2 regions of the Lysinibacillus sp. BNK-21 genome follow, and region 1 is predicted to be linked to the other one. Evidence: riboswitches for the same ligand, from Rfam matches in the RefSeq annotation. Region 1 holds a riboswitch; the other holds the start of a gene.
What was found. A riboswitch is a leader RNA that binds a small molecule or an ion and turns the genes downstream of it on or off. The one in region 1 is predicted to bind preQ1.
Positions count from the first base shown of each region.

Region 1 (6,725 bases):
ATCTTCCAATTAAAAAATTCGAGTAATATTTACAAAATCCTTCTTTAGAGGAAGAAAGTTGGAAACAAACACTGATATTTACAGGAAACCAATCTAATTTCTCACAAATGCATTTTATGATATGATGTTTAAATTGTGTGTCTACTAAGTAGCACAGTTACATTCTTCAAAGAAAGAGGTATTTATGCATCATACACAGTTATCCAAGCGACATTGGTTACTTATCTTAACACTTGCATTATTAACATTTGTTCTTGGGACAAGCGAATTTGTTATTGTCGGGATCTTAACTGATATTTCTTCAAGCCTTCATATGACAAATGCAAAAGCAGGCACACTCGTTTCTGCGTTCGCTATCACATTTGCCATCGCTACACCACTCGTGATGTCAGCAACAAGCCATTTTCCAAAGCGTAAATGGATGTTGTTTTTGATAGGTTCCTTCATTGCCTTAAATGCTCTGTGTGTAATTTCAACGAGCTATATTATGCTCCTTATACTTCGGGTTATGACCGCGATTGTAACAGGTGTATTGATCTCTCTAGCCATGATTGTTGCAAGCGAAACCATGCCGATTAATAAACGCGGCCTTGCTATATCATTTGTTTTCGGTGGTTTTACACTGGCCAATGTAGTTGGAGTACCCATTGGAATTGTAATCGCTGAATGGTACGGCTGGAATGCCACTTTTATGTTAACCACTCTTCTCGGAGGGTTGGCGTTTGCGGCATCTTTTTTTGTCTTACCTACTCGACTCAGCCAAGTACGAAGCTCAATACGGGATCAATTTTCTATAATGATTCAGCCTCGAATTTTAATTGCCTTTTTCATTCCTGCTCTCGGGTTTGGTGCAACCTATGCAGTCTTTACGTACCTTGTTCCTATTTTAAAGGGAATGGGTGCACCAAATAATTCTATAAGTTTAATCTTATTCGGCTACGGCTTTCTTTCGATTTTCAGCAACATTCTTGCCGGTAAAATTGCCACTCACAATGCCATCGGCCGACTTCGGTTTGTCTTTCTCGCACAAGCTATTGTATTGACAAGCTTATTTTGGACAACAAACCATTTTATTTTAGGATTAGCGAACATCGGACTAATGTCACTAATGGCCATCCTCTTAACAACATCTACTCAACTTTATTTAATAGATTTGGCCGAAATTTATAAACCAGATGCTAAAGGACTCGCTGCTTCTCTTATGCCCGTGGCAAGTAACGTAGGCATCGCTTTTGGGTCTGCATTAGGCGGCATTGTATATCATCAAGGAAATTTGATGAATGTCACATGGGTCGGTGGTATAGTTGCCGTCAGTGCAAGTCTACTAACTTTCTTTAGTTATCATTTAGACCTTAAACAAAAGAAAACAGCATAAAAAATGCAAGAGGTACCTTTGAAAGAATATAAATCAAACAGACCCATTCGAATAAAGCGAATGGGCCTGTTTTTAAAAAGCTTACTTGTGATCCGTATCTTCATAATAAGGAATAATTATTCTGGAATAATATATTTTTCTTTCATTGGCCCTACTTTATTTAAAATAATTGCGCCAATCATTTGTATAATCGTCTTCACAATAATTTGCCCCAAAATGGCGGCAGGTACCGCTTCCCATGGCAATATATTGGCACCAAGTGGACTTAAGCCGATTACTACGAAAATTGCAGAATCTAGAAATCCTCCAACAAGACCACTGTAGAACACACGCCAAGCCATTGGTAATTTTAATCGAGTATAAATTTCAGTATCAGCCGTTTCAGCGACAACAAATGATAGTGCTGAGGCTACCACAATTAAAAGTGTATCACCTAGTAGGAATGACACCACAGCTGATAAAATTAAAGCTGTAATAATAAATAAATACGTCTTTTTTCTACCATATTTATTTTGTACTAGATCCCGAAAAATAAAGGTTGCCCCAATTAAAAGCGTTCCCATTGGGACAATAAACATACCAAAATGGAAAGGTGCAAATGCTGCCGTTACCACATTAGCAATAACAATAGATAATAAATAAAATAATATTCTCAAACTATTACTCCTCAAGTAAATTTAATTTTTGTAAGAGCACCCTACACGCCTCTTTTATTTCCCCAAACAAGGGCATGTAACTGTGGTAGTACTTTAACATCTCTTAAATCCTCATCCTTCATTACTCTATCAATCAGTGCACGATATTTATCCAATAAATGCATCATTAATTGTGAATTATCAGTTGCCGTGAGATTATCATTACCGACTTGAAGATAAAAAGGAATCATGGGATATCGATGGTGAATTTGTTTAGCATAATCGTAATCCTCTTGATTAAAAACGACTATTTTGAGGGATACATGGTGATTGCTGTTCCGATCTTTAAGTTTTTCGAAGATATAAGAGAGCACCGAGTAGTCTGTGGTCATTCCAGAACTAGGTGGCTTTGGTGAAATTGTCAGTTCATCAATCTCATACATCCACTTTTGCCACCTACTCCCCTGTGTTTCTACACCGATTTTTATGTCATTTTCTTTTAAAATGGCAATAAGCTCTGCTAAATTCGGATTGAGTGCAGGATTGCCGCCTGAAATTGTGACAAATGAAAAACCATTGCCCCCTAAACGCTTCAACTCAGACCAAATCTCTTCCGCTGTCATTTGGACAATAAGGTGCTTTCCACTGCCATCCCACGTAAACGATGAATCGCACCAAGAACAGGAATAATCGCAGCCCGCAGTTCTTACAAACATTGTCTTCTGGCCAACGACCATACCCTCTCCTTGAATCGTTGGCCCAAAAATCTCGATAACAGGTACTTTACTCAACTTCCATCCACTCCCGTCTAGCTTCTGCATAGCTTGTTGGAGTCTCATAAAGCCTGATAAACTCTACACGCACACCGTTATATCCTTCATCAAGCAAAGCCTCAGTCAACTTTTCGTAAATCCAAACAACAATGTTCTCTGCCGTCGTATTCATGGATGGAAGCGTTTCATTTAAATAACGGTGATCCAAATGAATCTCTATTTTATGTTTCCATATTTCTTTTATATCGCCGAAATCAATCATCAAACCACGTTCATCTGTGTAGCCACTCAGTCCTAATATAGCTCGATAGGTATGCCCATGTAGATTTTTACATTTCCCTTCATAATGATGTAGATGGTGGGCAGCATCGAAGGTAAATTCTTTGCTTATGAGAACACGCTTTGCATGATATTTCAATTGATTTCTTTGAATATCCACATCAATTCTCTGGAGTCTCTCAACGATTTTAAAATCTGACATGCCTTAAGACTCCTTCCTATAACTTAAATACTCATCAAGCCCTTTATTTCGCAATTTACATGCTGGGCATTCACCACATCCATCTGCTATAACACCGTTATAGCAAGTCAACGTTCTTTGTCGTACAAACTCAAGTGCCCCAAGCTGATCAGCTAATTCCCATGTTTGTGCCTTATTCAGCCACATCAAGGGTGTATCAATCACAAAGGAATCATCCATCGATAAATTTAACGTTACATTTAAGGATTTAATAAAGACATCTCGGCAATCCGGATATCCACTAAAATCAGTTTCACAAACACCTGTTACAATATGCTTTGCCCCTACTTGGCTCGCTAAAACGCCCGCAAATGAAAGAAAAAGGAGATTGCGGCCAGGCACAAAAGTCGATGGGAGCTCACCATTTTCTCCGTCCTTCACCTTTATGTCTTGTCGTGTCAATGCATTCGGAGCAAGTTGATTCAGGAGAGACATATCAAGTATGTGATGCTTGATACCAAGCTCCTCTGTTATCACCTTCGCACAGTCAATTTCAAGACGGTGCCTTTGACCATAATCGAAAGTTACTGCCTCAATCTCTTCAAAGCGTTCTTTTGCCCAGAACAAACAAGTTGTACTGTCCTGACCTCCACTAAATACTACAATTGCTTTTTCCTTTTTCATCTATATAGACTCCCTTATATCGAAAAAACAGCACTCTAAGAAAAAGTGCTGCTTTCTTCTTAGTTTTTTTAAGAGGGTAGCTAAAAACCTCTGTCTTGCTTCATTTATCGATTATCAATTTTTTCTGGGTTAAGATCGTGGTTCATTAAACGATAATTGGCGATTTCTTCGTATTTAGTTCCTGGCTTCCCATAGTTACACCATGGATCAATCGAGATACCCCCACGTGGAGTAAATTTCCCCCAAACCTCTATATATCTTGGATCAAGTAATGCAATTAAATCATTCATAATGATATTAACGCAATCTTCATGGAAATCGCCGTGATTTCTAAAACTGAATAAATACAACTTTAGAGATTTACTTTCAACAATTTTTTTATCTGGGATATATGAAATGTACATCGTTGCAAAATCCGGCTGATTTGTAAGCGGACATAAACTAGTAAACTCTGGACAATTAAACTTAACAAAATAATCTCGATTAGCATGAAGATTATCCACTGCCTCTAATACCTCAGGTGCATAATCATAGGAATACTTTGTACCTTGATTACCTAATAGGGTCAAATCCTTTAATCCTTCTTCATGACTTCTGCCAGACATAAAAAAACCTCCTTGTAAAATGTTTCCCAACACTTTTCAAGAGAGGTATCACCAATCATTCTATTTAAAACATAAGTAAACAGATAAAAAAAGCCACGTCCGATATGGACATGGCATATTGTCATGTTTCCATAGTTTTTTATAGAGGGTATCAGCTATGAACCTCTCCCGTTCTAGTTCGGGCATTCTTTTCTTCAATATCGTACAAAAAATAATACAGGACGTCAAATAGATTTTTTATAAAACTCTTAAATGATAAAAAGTATGAATTACTGTAAGTCAATACTCATTTGAAAGTTCTACTTTTTTATTAAATTACTATGAAAATAGAATTAATTTATTTTTGACAAAGTAATACTAATTATCAATATTTTGAGATTTTTCAATATTACGATATTCGAATTATCTCACCTGTGATAAATTGGAAATATCACACTAAACTGAAAAGTGTGATAATTAAGAGTGGAGGGAGAAATGAGATTTGAAAAAGTTTAAGTTTACGAAGTTTTTAAGTAGTATGATAGCTTTCGTTATGGTGCTTTTTCTATTGGTTCCATTATCGAGTGCTAATGCTGAAGATTCGAAACCATTCAAGCAGGATAGCCAAAGTGAAAGTATACTTCAATTAAAGGCGGCTATCGCTGAACAGCTAAGCTTGTCTAAAGATGGTCCAACTCTTCACGAAAGCTTACAAAATGTATCAGGCAATCAAGAAGTTGCAGTCATCGTACATTTATCTGAAAAGCCTGTGGCACTAGAGCAAGGAATGAGCCAATTGAAAGGCCAAAAGTTCTCTAATGCGCGAGCAAATGAAGTTCGATCAAATGTAAAATCTCAACAAGCACAAGTTAAGAAAGAATTAGCTACTAAAAATGTTCAAATGACTCAAGGCTACACATTTGATACTGTTTTAAACGGTTTTGCAGCAACTGTGAAAGCAAATGATCTCCCAAAGCTGCTTTCAATAGAAGGAATAACATTAATTGAACCTGATGCAATTGTTTACGCATCTGAAGATAATACAATGAAATCATCAGAACTGATTAAGGAAGATCAATTAGAGGCTCAAATGAATACAAGTATTTCTTTCCTCGGCATCGAACAGCTTTGGAATGAAGGAATTGAAGGACAAGGTATAAAGGTAGCAGTATTAGATACTGGTATTGACACAGATCACCCTGAGTTCGCCGGAATTTACAAGGGTGGGAAAAACTTCATTCCAAATTCATCAACTTACACAAAGCCTCGGGCAGATGACGATGCATCGGAAACCTTGCCTTCTGAGCGTCCTGCTGGAACACCTGAATTTAATGAAAAGGGAAGCTCGTTCTATACTTCTCACGGTACCCATGTTGCTGGAACTATTGCAGCAATTGGAGCTAACAATTTCGGCATTAAAGGAATTGCTCCAAAAGTAGACCTTTATGCTTACCGTGTTCTTGGTGCATATGGAAGTGGGGCTACATCTGGTATTGTTAAAGCAATTGAAACGGCTGTAACAGAAAAAATGGACATAATCAACCTTTCTCTTGGTGGGGGGGCTAACTCTGAAACGGACGCAGGTTCATTTGCTATTAATAATGCAATGATGGCTGGAACAATCGGAGTAATTGCAACAGGGAACTCCGGCCCAAATCGAGGAACAATGGGCACGCCTGCAACCGCTCGTTTAGGAATTGCTGTGGGTAACACAACAAATCCAGAAACAATGTATAACGGTGAAGTGAATGTTACAGTTGGTGACTACAACTTAACAAAACAGCTCCCATTAATGGGAACAACTTTTGGAAGGGATTTAGCAACACAGCTTCAAGGAGAATTTGACCTAGTTGCTATTCCTGGAAACGGAGAAGTAAAAGACTATGAGGGAATCGATGTAGAAGGTAAAGTGGCATTAATCTCTCGTGGCAGTATCGCATTTGTTGATAAAATTGCGAATGCAAAGGCAAATGGAGCAGTCGCCACAATTATTCATAACTTTGCTGGTGGAACAAATGCACCTAATATTTCAGGTACATTCCTGGGTGATTCTTTTGCTTTTCTACCAACATTTGATATGTCCCAAACGGATGGCAATGCAATTCGTGCTGCATTAGCCGGTGGAACTGGAAAAGTTAGCTTTAGTCAATTTACTTCCACAAAGACACTGGGAGATGAAGTAAACGATTCAAGTTCCCGTGGCCCATCTACGCC
Region 1 is NZ_JBLQTS010000001.1:4,589,164-4,595,888, reverse strand. Features, by position in the region: gene ACMGGO_RS22980 (MFS transporter) at 185-1,375, shown strand; gene ACMGGO_RS22975 (VUT family protein) at 1,492-2,031, opposite strand; gene queE (7-carboxy-7-deazaguanine synthase QueE) at 2,073-2,801, opposite strand; gene queD (6-carboxytetrahydropterin synthase QueD) at 2,794-3,264, opposite strand; gene queC (7-cyano-7-deazaguanine synthase QueC) at 3,268-3,927, opposite strand; gene queF (preQ(1) synthase) at 4,032-4,532, opposite strand; PreQ1 riboswitch class I at 4,658-4,704, opposite strand; gene ACMGGO_RS22950 (S8 family serine peptidase) at 5,014-6,725, shown strand, end outside.

Region 2 (6,725 bases), 580 kb from region 1:
GTCTTCACGTTTTAAATAGATTTTTGCGCCACCTAATTGCTTTGTTAAATTCTCTGCAAAATAAAGAGGGGATTTACGACCGACATATTCACGGAAATAGTAATCTAATTCTTGCTTAAAATCATCATCCTCTTTATACTTTTGAAAATTCTCATCTAGTCTATTTAAAACATTTTGAAGCTCCTTTGGAACAAAGCTTCCACCAAATTCACCGAAATATCCCTTTTTTTCTACTACTGTACTCATCTTAACTCGACTCCTCTATGCTAATTTTTCCAAAAAAAAAGCCACTCCAATCCCTCATAAAAAGGACGAGTAACCGTGGTGCCACCTTCATTCGCAATTTTTGCGCGCTTTCCTGCTCCGGTAACGGGGAGCGAAACGGCCTTACATTTGATAAGGCTGCTCTGAAGTCCATTCACAAGTCTGTACTACTGGTTTGCACCAACCACCAGCTCTCTAAAAGTAACAATGCTTGCTACTACTCTTCTTCCTTGCATTTATTAGAAAGAATTGTAGAGTATTTTCAGAATAGTGTCAAGAAAAAAGACGAATCTAAAAAGATCCGTCAGTTAAATCAAATTTTTAAAGTGAAGGCGTTTGTTTAATACATACATAATCGGTGCACCTACAGCTAATACAACAAATTCACCCGCCGCGACTGTTAGCCAAGTCCAGAAAAATGGCAACTCTAAAGCCAAGTTCAGCTCAAAGGCAATGATAAACATAGTACATGTAAAGAGCAATGTATTAATAATTAAACGTGCCCAAATATTTTTGACAAATTTACAGATTAAAATAAACAGGCCAAGTGTAATCATTGAATGACCTACACCAAAAACTAAATCGTAAATGCCAAGTGGTGAAAAGAGATTAGAGATCAATACACCAATAATAATCCCTACGGCAAAGCGTGGATTAAAGGCCACTAAATGGTTAAACATCTCAGATACTCGGAACTGTACCTCTGTAAAACCAAATGGGGCAACAAGCATGGTTACAGCTATATATAGAGCTGCAATGATACCACTTGCTGCTAAAAATTTTATCTTCATATTCATTTCTCCTTAGTTTTTTTTCGTGGGATGGTTACGAACCACGGTGCTTTCACACAAGTAAATATTCTATTATAGATATCTAGTAGAAGTCAAATGTCAGACTTTGTCTATAATGTCCTATCGTCGCAAAATTGTCATAAATATTTTTTACTATGTTGAAAAAAGAAATCGAATAACTAAAACAGCGTAGTTTAGCGGTTTAAAGCGCCGAATTAAATGAAAAACTAAAATATTTTGTCACTTTTAAAAGTCAGAACATTCATAATGTTGTTGACGGAGCTCGATAATAACGATAATATAGCGATACATTCACACTTTGTTTGGATAAAGTGCGATAGATATTCGAGAATATAATCGGGGGGATTATTTGTGAAAAGCAATGTAAAGAAGTTGTCATTCCTTCTTTTTGGATTAGTGTTGCTTCTTGCTGCTTGTGGTAGCAGTGGCTCAGGTACAACAGATTCAAAAGGAAATGAATCAAACAATGCAAGTGAGAGTGGAAATGATAAAACATATAAAATCGGGATTACTCAAATTGTTGAGCATCCATCGTTAAACGCAGCAACGGAAGGCTTTAAAAAAGCAATTGAAGATGCAGGCTTAAAAGTTGACTACGATCCACAAATTGCACAGGGAGATAATAGCCTTAACACAACGATTGCTAACAATCTAGTAAGTGCAAACGTAGATTTAATTTTTGCAAACTCTACACCTTCTGCACAAGCCGCTGCTACAGCAACAAGTGATATTCCAATTATTTTTACATCGGTTACAGATGCTGTTGGTGCACAGTTAATTGACTCAATGGAAAAGCCAGGGAAAAATATTACAGGCACAATCGATTTACATCCTGAAACGATTTCTAAAACAGTAGCATTCCTAAAAGAACTTGGGGCGAAAAAAGTAGGGATGGTCTACAATGCAGGTGAGCAAAACTCAGTTGCACAAGTTTCAGAAGTGAAAAAGGTTATGGATGAACAAGGTTTAACGGTGGTAGAAGCATCAGCATCCACTTCCGCAGATGTAAAACAAGCGACAGAATCTCTAATTGGTAAGGTAGATGCTTTCTATATTATTACTGATAACACAGTAGTTTCTGCATTAGAATCGGTAATTGATGTTGCCAATACGAATAAACTACCATTAATCGTAGGAGAACTGGATTCTGTGGCACGTGGCGGTTTAGCCGCTTATGGTTTTGAATATTTCGATATCGGCTATGAAGCGGGTCAAATGGCTGTGAAAATTTTAAAAGGTGAAGCTACACCTGCCGATACACCAGCACAATACCCACAAAATCTGAAACTATTAATCAATAAAAAAGTTGCAGATGATTTAGGCATCGAAATTAAAGATTCTTGGGGTGCCGAAATTCTAGAACAGTAAAACGAAGCGGGGTGCACTATCCCCGCTTTATCTTCATTTTACAAGTGATATAAATAATAAAGAGATTTAGGAGATGATTCAACGATGTTTTTAGCATTATTTGGCGCAGTGGAGCAAGGAATCATCTATGCAATTATGGCACTTGGTGTATATTTAACATTTCGGGTGTTAGATTTTCCGGATTTAACGGTTGATGGAAGCTTTGTAACAGGGGCGGCAACTGCAGCAACAATGGTTTTGCTTGGCTACCACCCAATCTTAGCGACTTTAGTGGCAATTGTTGCTGGATTTATTGCTGGATGTATGACAGGAATTCTTCACACGAAAGGAAAGATTAATCCGCTTTTATCAGGAATTTTAATGATGATCGCTTTATATTCGATTAATCTACGTATCATGGGGTTAACTGCAGAAAATACGATAGGTCGCCCGAATATTCCACTACTAAACTCTGAAACAATCTTTTCAAAGTTTCAATCTTTTTGGAGTAATTTAGGGATCGATGATGCTATCAATAACCTATTAAAAAGCATAGGCTTTCAGCATGTACCAGGTACATGGAGTGTGCTGATTGTTGTATTAATCATCACGATTTTAATTAAGTTAATAGCAGACTGGTTCTTAAAGACAGAGGTTGGGCTAGCTATCCGAGCAACTGGTGATAATAAACGAATGATTCGCAGCTTCTCTGCAAATACAGATACACTTATCATTTTGGGGCTAGGTCTTTCTAATGCGCTTGTCGCATTTTCTGGAGCTTTAATCGCACAATACTCGAAGTTCTCTGATGTTAGTATGGGGATTGGTATGATTGTGATCGGTCTCGCATCCGTTATTATTGGTGAAGCTATTTTTGGGACTAAAACTATTATCCGTACAACGTTTGCAGTTATTGCAGGAGCCATCATTTATCGTATTATATTAGCTTTAGCATTACGTGTAGATTTCCTTGATTCAGGAGACATGAAATTAATTACAGCGATCATCGTTATTTTGGCGCTGATCTTACCGCAATTTATAAATAAGAGTAAAGAACGTAAACGTAAAGCTAAACGTGCTGCAGAACTTTCACAAATAAAAAAAGTAGAGCAGGGAGGTAATGGCCTTGCTTAAATTACATGGTATTAATAAGGTATTTAATGAAGGAACACCTGATGAGAAGATTGCACTTGCGGAGATAAACCTACATTTAAAGCCCGGTGATTTTGTGACAATTATAGGTAGTAATGGTGCAGGTAAATCAACGATGATGAATATGATTTCAGGTGCTTTAACACCCGATTTCGGTACAGTATTGATTGATGGTAATGATGTGACAAGTTTGCCTGAATATAAACGCTCTCAATACATTGGGCGTGTCTTCCAGGACCCAATGGCAGGAACTGCACCTACGATGACAATTGAAGAAAATCTAGCATTAGCATACTCTCGAAATAAGCATAGAGGGCTACGCAATGGTGTGGACAAAAAGCGTCGTGAATTTTTTAAAGAATCGCTAGCGATGCTTGGTTTGAATCTTGAGAATCGTCTTTCTGCTAAGGTAGGCTTACTTTCAGGTGGGGAACGTCAAGCTTTGTCGCTCTTAATGGCTACCTTTACAAAGCCATCTATTTTATTACTGGATGAGCATACGGCTGCACTTGATCCATCACGTGCAGAGTTAATTACTCGTATTACGAAGTATTTAGTGGAAAAAGATAATTTAACGACATTAATGGTAACGCACAATATGCAGCAAGCATTAGATTTAGGGAATCGTCTTATTATGATGGACAATGGCCAAATCATTTTAGAAGTTGGTGAAGATCGCAAACATGAATTAACAATTCCTGATTTAATGTCCGAGTTTGAACGTATTCGTGGGGAAAAAATGAATTCAGACCGTGCTCTATTAGGTTAATATCGAAACGCTCATACACTTGTATGGGCGTTTTTTATAGTGTAAAAAATTTCATCAATAGTGTTTTTATGAATGGTGTAAATGAATGACCGTTGCAGGTTCCCTAATTTCACGTGTGGGGGGTGCCGATCTATCTTATGGGAGTCTAGTAGCCTTTCAATCCAGCACATTAATTTAGCAAAGGTCCTCACTACTCTTTATGGAGGAGCGTTGTCACACATCGTTTTTCCGCATTGTTAGTATGATAGAAAATGAAAGGAACAGTTTTAAAAGGGTTGATTGGAGAGGAGTTGCCCCTTAGGGGATTTAGCGGCTCATCAGACGCCACCTGGACGCTGGCGGAACAGATATCAATCCCTCGCCTTGCCAGAATGTCTCTTTCCGCAGACAATATTGTTTTTTCAACATCATATAAAACGCTCATGCACTAGTTTGAATAATTTTATTTAGGGAAATTAAACGATCAATAAACTTTATGCATAAAAAAGCCTCACTTTCAGAGAAGTGAGGCTCAGACTGTAGACAAAAGCCCATCGAGAAGTTCACTTTCGATGGGCTTTTGTCATTTTTCTTCCTATTTTATCTTTAACATTTGGTAATATACTACCAAATTCAACATACTCTTCGAGCATAGATACCTTCTTAAGCTGCCTGCCACGTCCAAGTAGCCAGTTTCTTTAAATTCATGGCAGCAAAAGTAAGCATCGCCTGCATGGACAATTTTTTCAGACCTCTTAAGGTTGTCCATCGCATACCATGCTTTTCTTTTGCATCGGCAAAGACACGCTCAATCGTTTCTTTGCGCTTTGCATAAATTTGTTTGATGTCATAGGAATGGCGTAAATGTTCAGCTTCCTCCACATACGACTCCCAGATATGGCGTTGAATGAGTTTTTGATGATGCTTACTTTCTGTACATTGGGAAAGGCTTGGACACTTCGCACAAATCAAAGGATTCGATTTATATTGCCGATATCCTTCTTTCGTCGTAGTTGCATACTTCAATATCTGCCCTTGTGGGCAAAGATAACAATTATAATGCTCGTCATATATATACTCATGCTTTCGGAAGAATCCATCTTTCGTTTTAGGTCGTGTATACGGAAGAACAGGCAACATTTGATTCTCTAATAAAAAGTTCGTAATCGCTGGTGTTTTATAGGCTGCATCTGCCGCAACAGCGATTGGTTTTTGAACGTTTTGAATGACTCTTTCAACAAGTGGCTGCAATACATGGCTATCGTGCACATTTCCCGGAGTCACAATGGCACCTAAGACAAAGCCCTTTTCATCTGTCGCTGCATGAAAAGAATACGCAAACTGTTTCGTACGTTCATCCTTCACGTAATATCCACTTTCAGGATCTGTCGTGCTTTCCTTTATTTCTTTCCATTCTTCTTTTTCAAATTTCTCCGGGGAAAAGGGCTTTTTTCCGTGTTCCTCACGATCAATATTTAACTCTAATTGAAGTTTCTCTTCATAAGCCCGTGTTTCTTTTCGCACAACTTTTTTATCATACTTTCGTTTATTCGCACTCGCTTTCACATGCGTAGAATCGATAAATAAATGGTCTGCATGGAGGAGTCCTTGATGCATAATCTCTTTTAATATACGATAGAATATCTGCTCAAATATATCAGTGTCTTGAAAGCGACGGACATAATTTTTACCGAAGGTAGAGAAATGCGGGACTTCTGCATGGAAGCCAAACCCTAAAAACCAACGATACGCCATATTCGTTTCAATTTCTTTGATGGTTTGACGCATGGACCGTATACCAAAAACGTACTGAATAAACGTCATTTTAAAGAGAACAACAGGATCAATACTAGGGCGTCCTTTAGCAGAGTAGAGGTTTTCTACTAAAGGATAGATAAATGAAAAATCAATAGCCGCCTCTAGTTTTCGTACTAAATGATCTTGGGGAACTAATTGATCAATCGTTAGCATTTCTAATTGTTCACGTTCATTGATTTAATTTTTCGTCATCATGGTTGATCACCTCGAAAGTGTACTTTTTATCAATAGATGAATAAGGAATTCTTTATGTAGAAGTTGATTGGAACGAAGGGTGGCGACTCCTGCGGGAAAAGCGGGAAAGTCGAGATCCTGGACTAAGCGAAGCGAGGGAAGCAGCTCGACCCCGCCCGCGGAAAGCGTCCGCCCGTAGTGGAAATCAACGGCTTTACTTTATTTTATTGTAAAAGAAAAAAGACTGTAGGCAAACTCAAAATTCATTGAGTTTGTCTACAGTCTGAGCCTCACTTTCAGAGAAGTGAGGCTCTTCATTTTAAACGAGTAAGCCAAATAGTTGAATATCGTTGTTTACTTCTTTGTATTTGAAGCCGAATTCATCCATTCGGGCAAGTAGTCCTTCATAT
Region 2 is NZ_JBLQTS010000001.1:4,005,514-4,012,238, reverse strand. Features, by position in the region: gene trpB (tryptophan synthase subunit beta) at 1-246, opposite strand, end outside; T-box leader at 305-504, opposite strand; gene ACMGGO_RS20245 (QueT transporter family protein) at 573-1,055, opposite strand; PreQ1 riboswitch class I at 1,062-1,106, opposite strand; gene ACMGGO_RS20240 (ABC transporter substrate-binding protein) at 1,428-2,444, shown strand; gene ACMGGO_RS20235 (ABC transporter permease) at 2,529-3,557, shown strand; gene ACMGGO_RS20230 (ABC transporter ATP-binding protein) at 3,550-4,344, shown strand; gene ACMGGO_RS20225 (IS1182 family transposase) at 4,987-6,294, opposite strand; gene ilvA (threonine ammonia-lyase IlvA) at 6,635-6,725, opposite strand, start outside.
Region 2: linked by a shared signal. The riboswitch ahead of ACMGGO_RS20245 (QueT transporter family protein) and the one ahead of queF (preQ(1) synthase) in region 1 are both predicted to bind preQ1.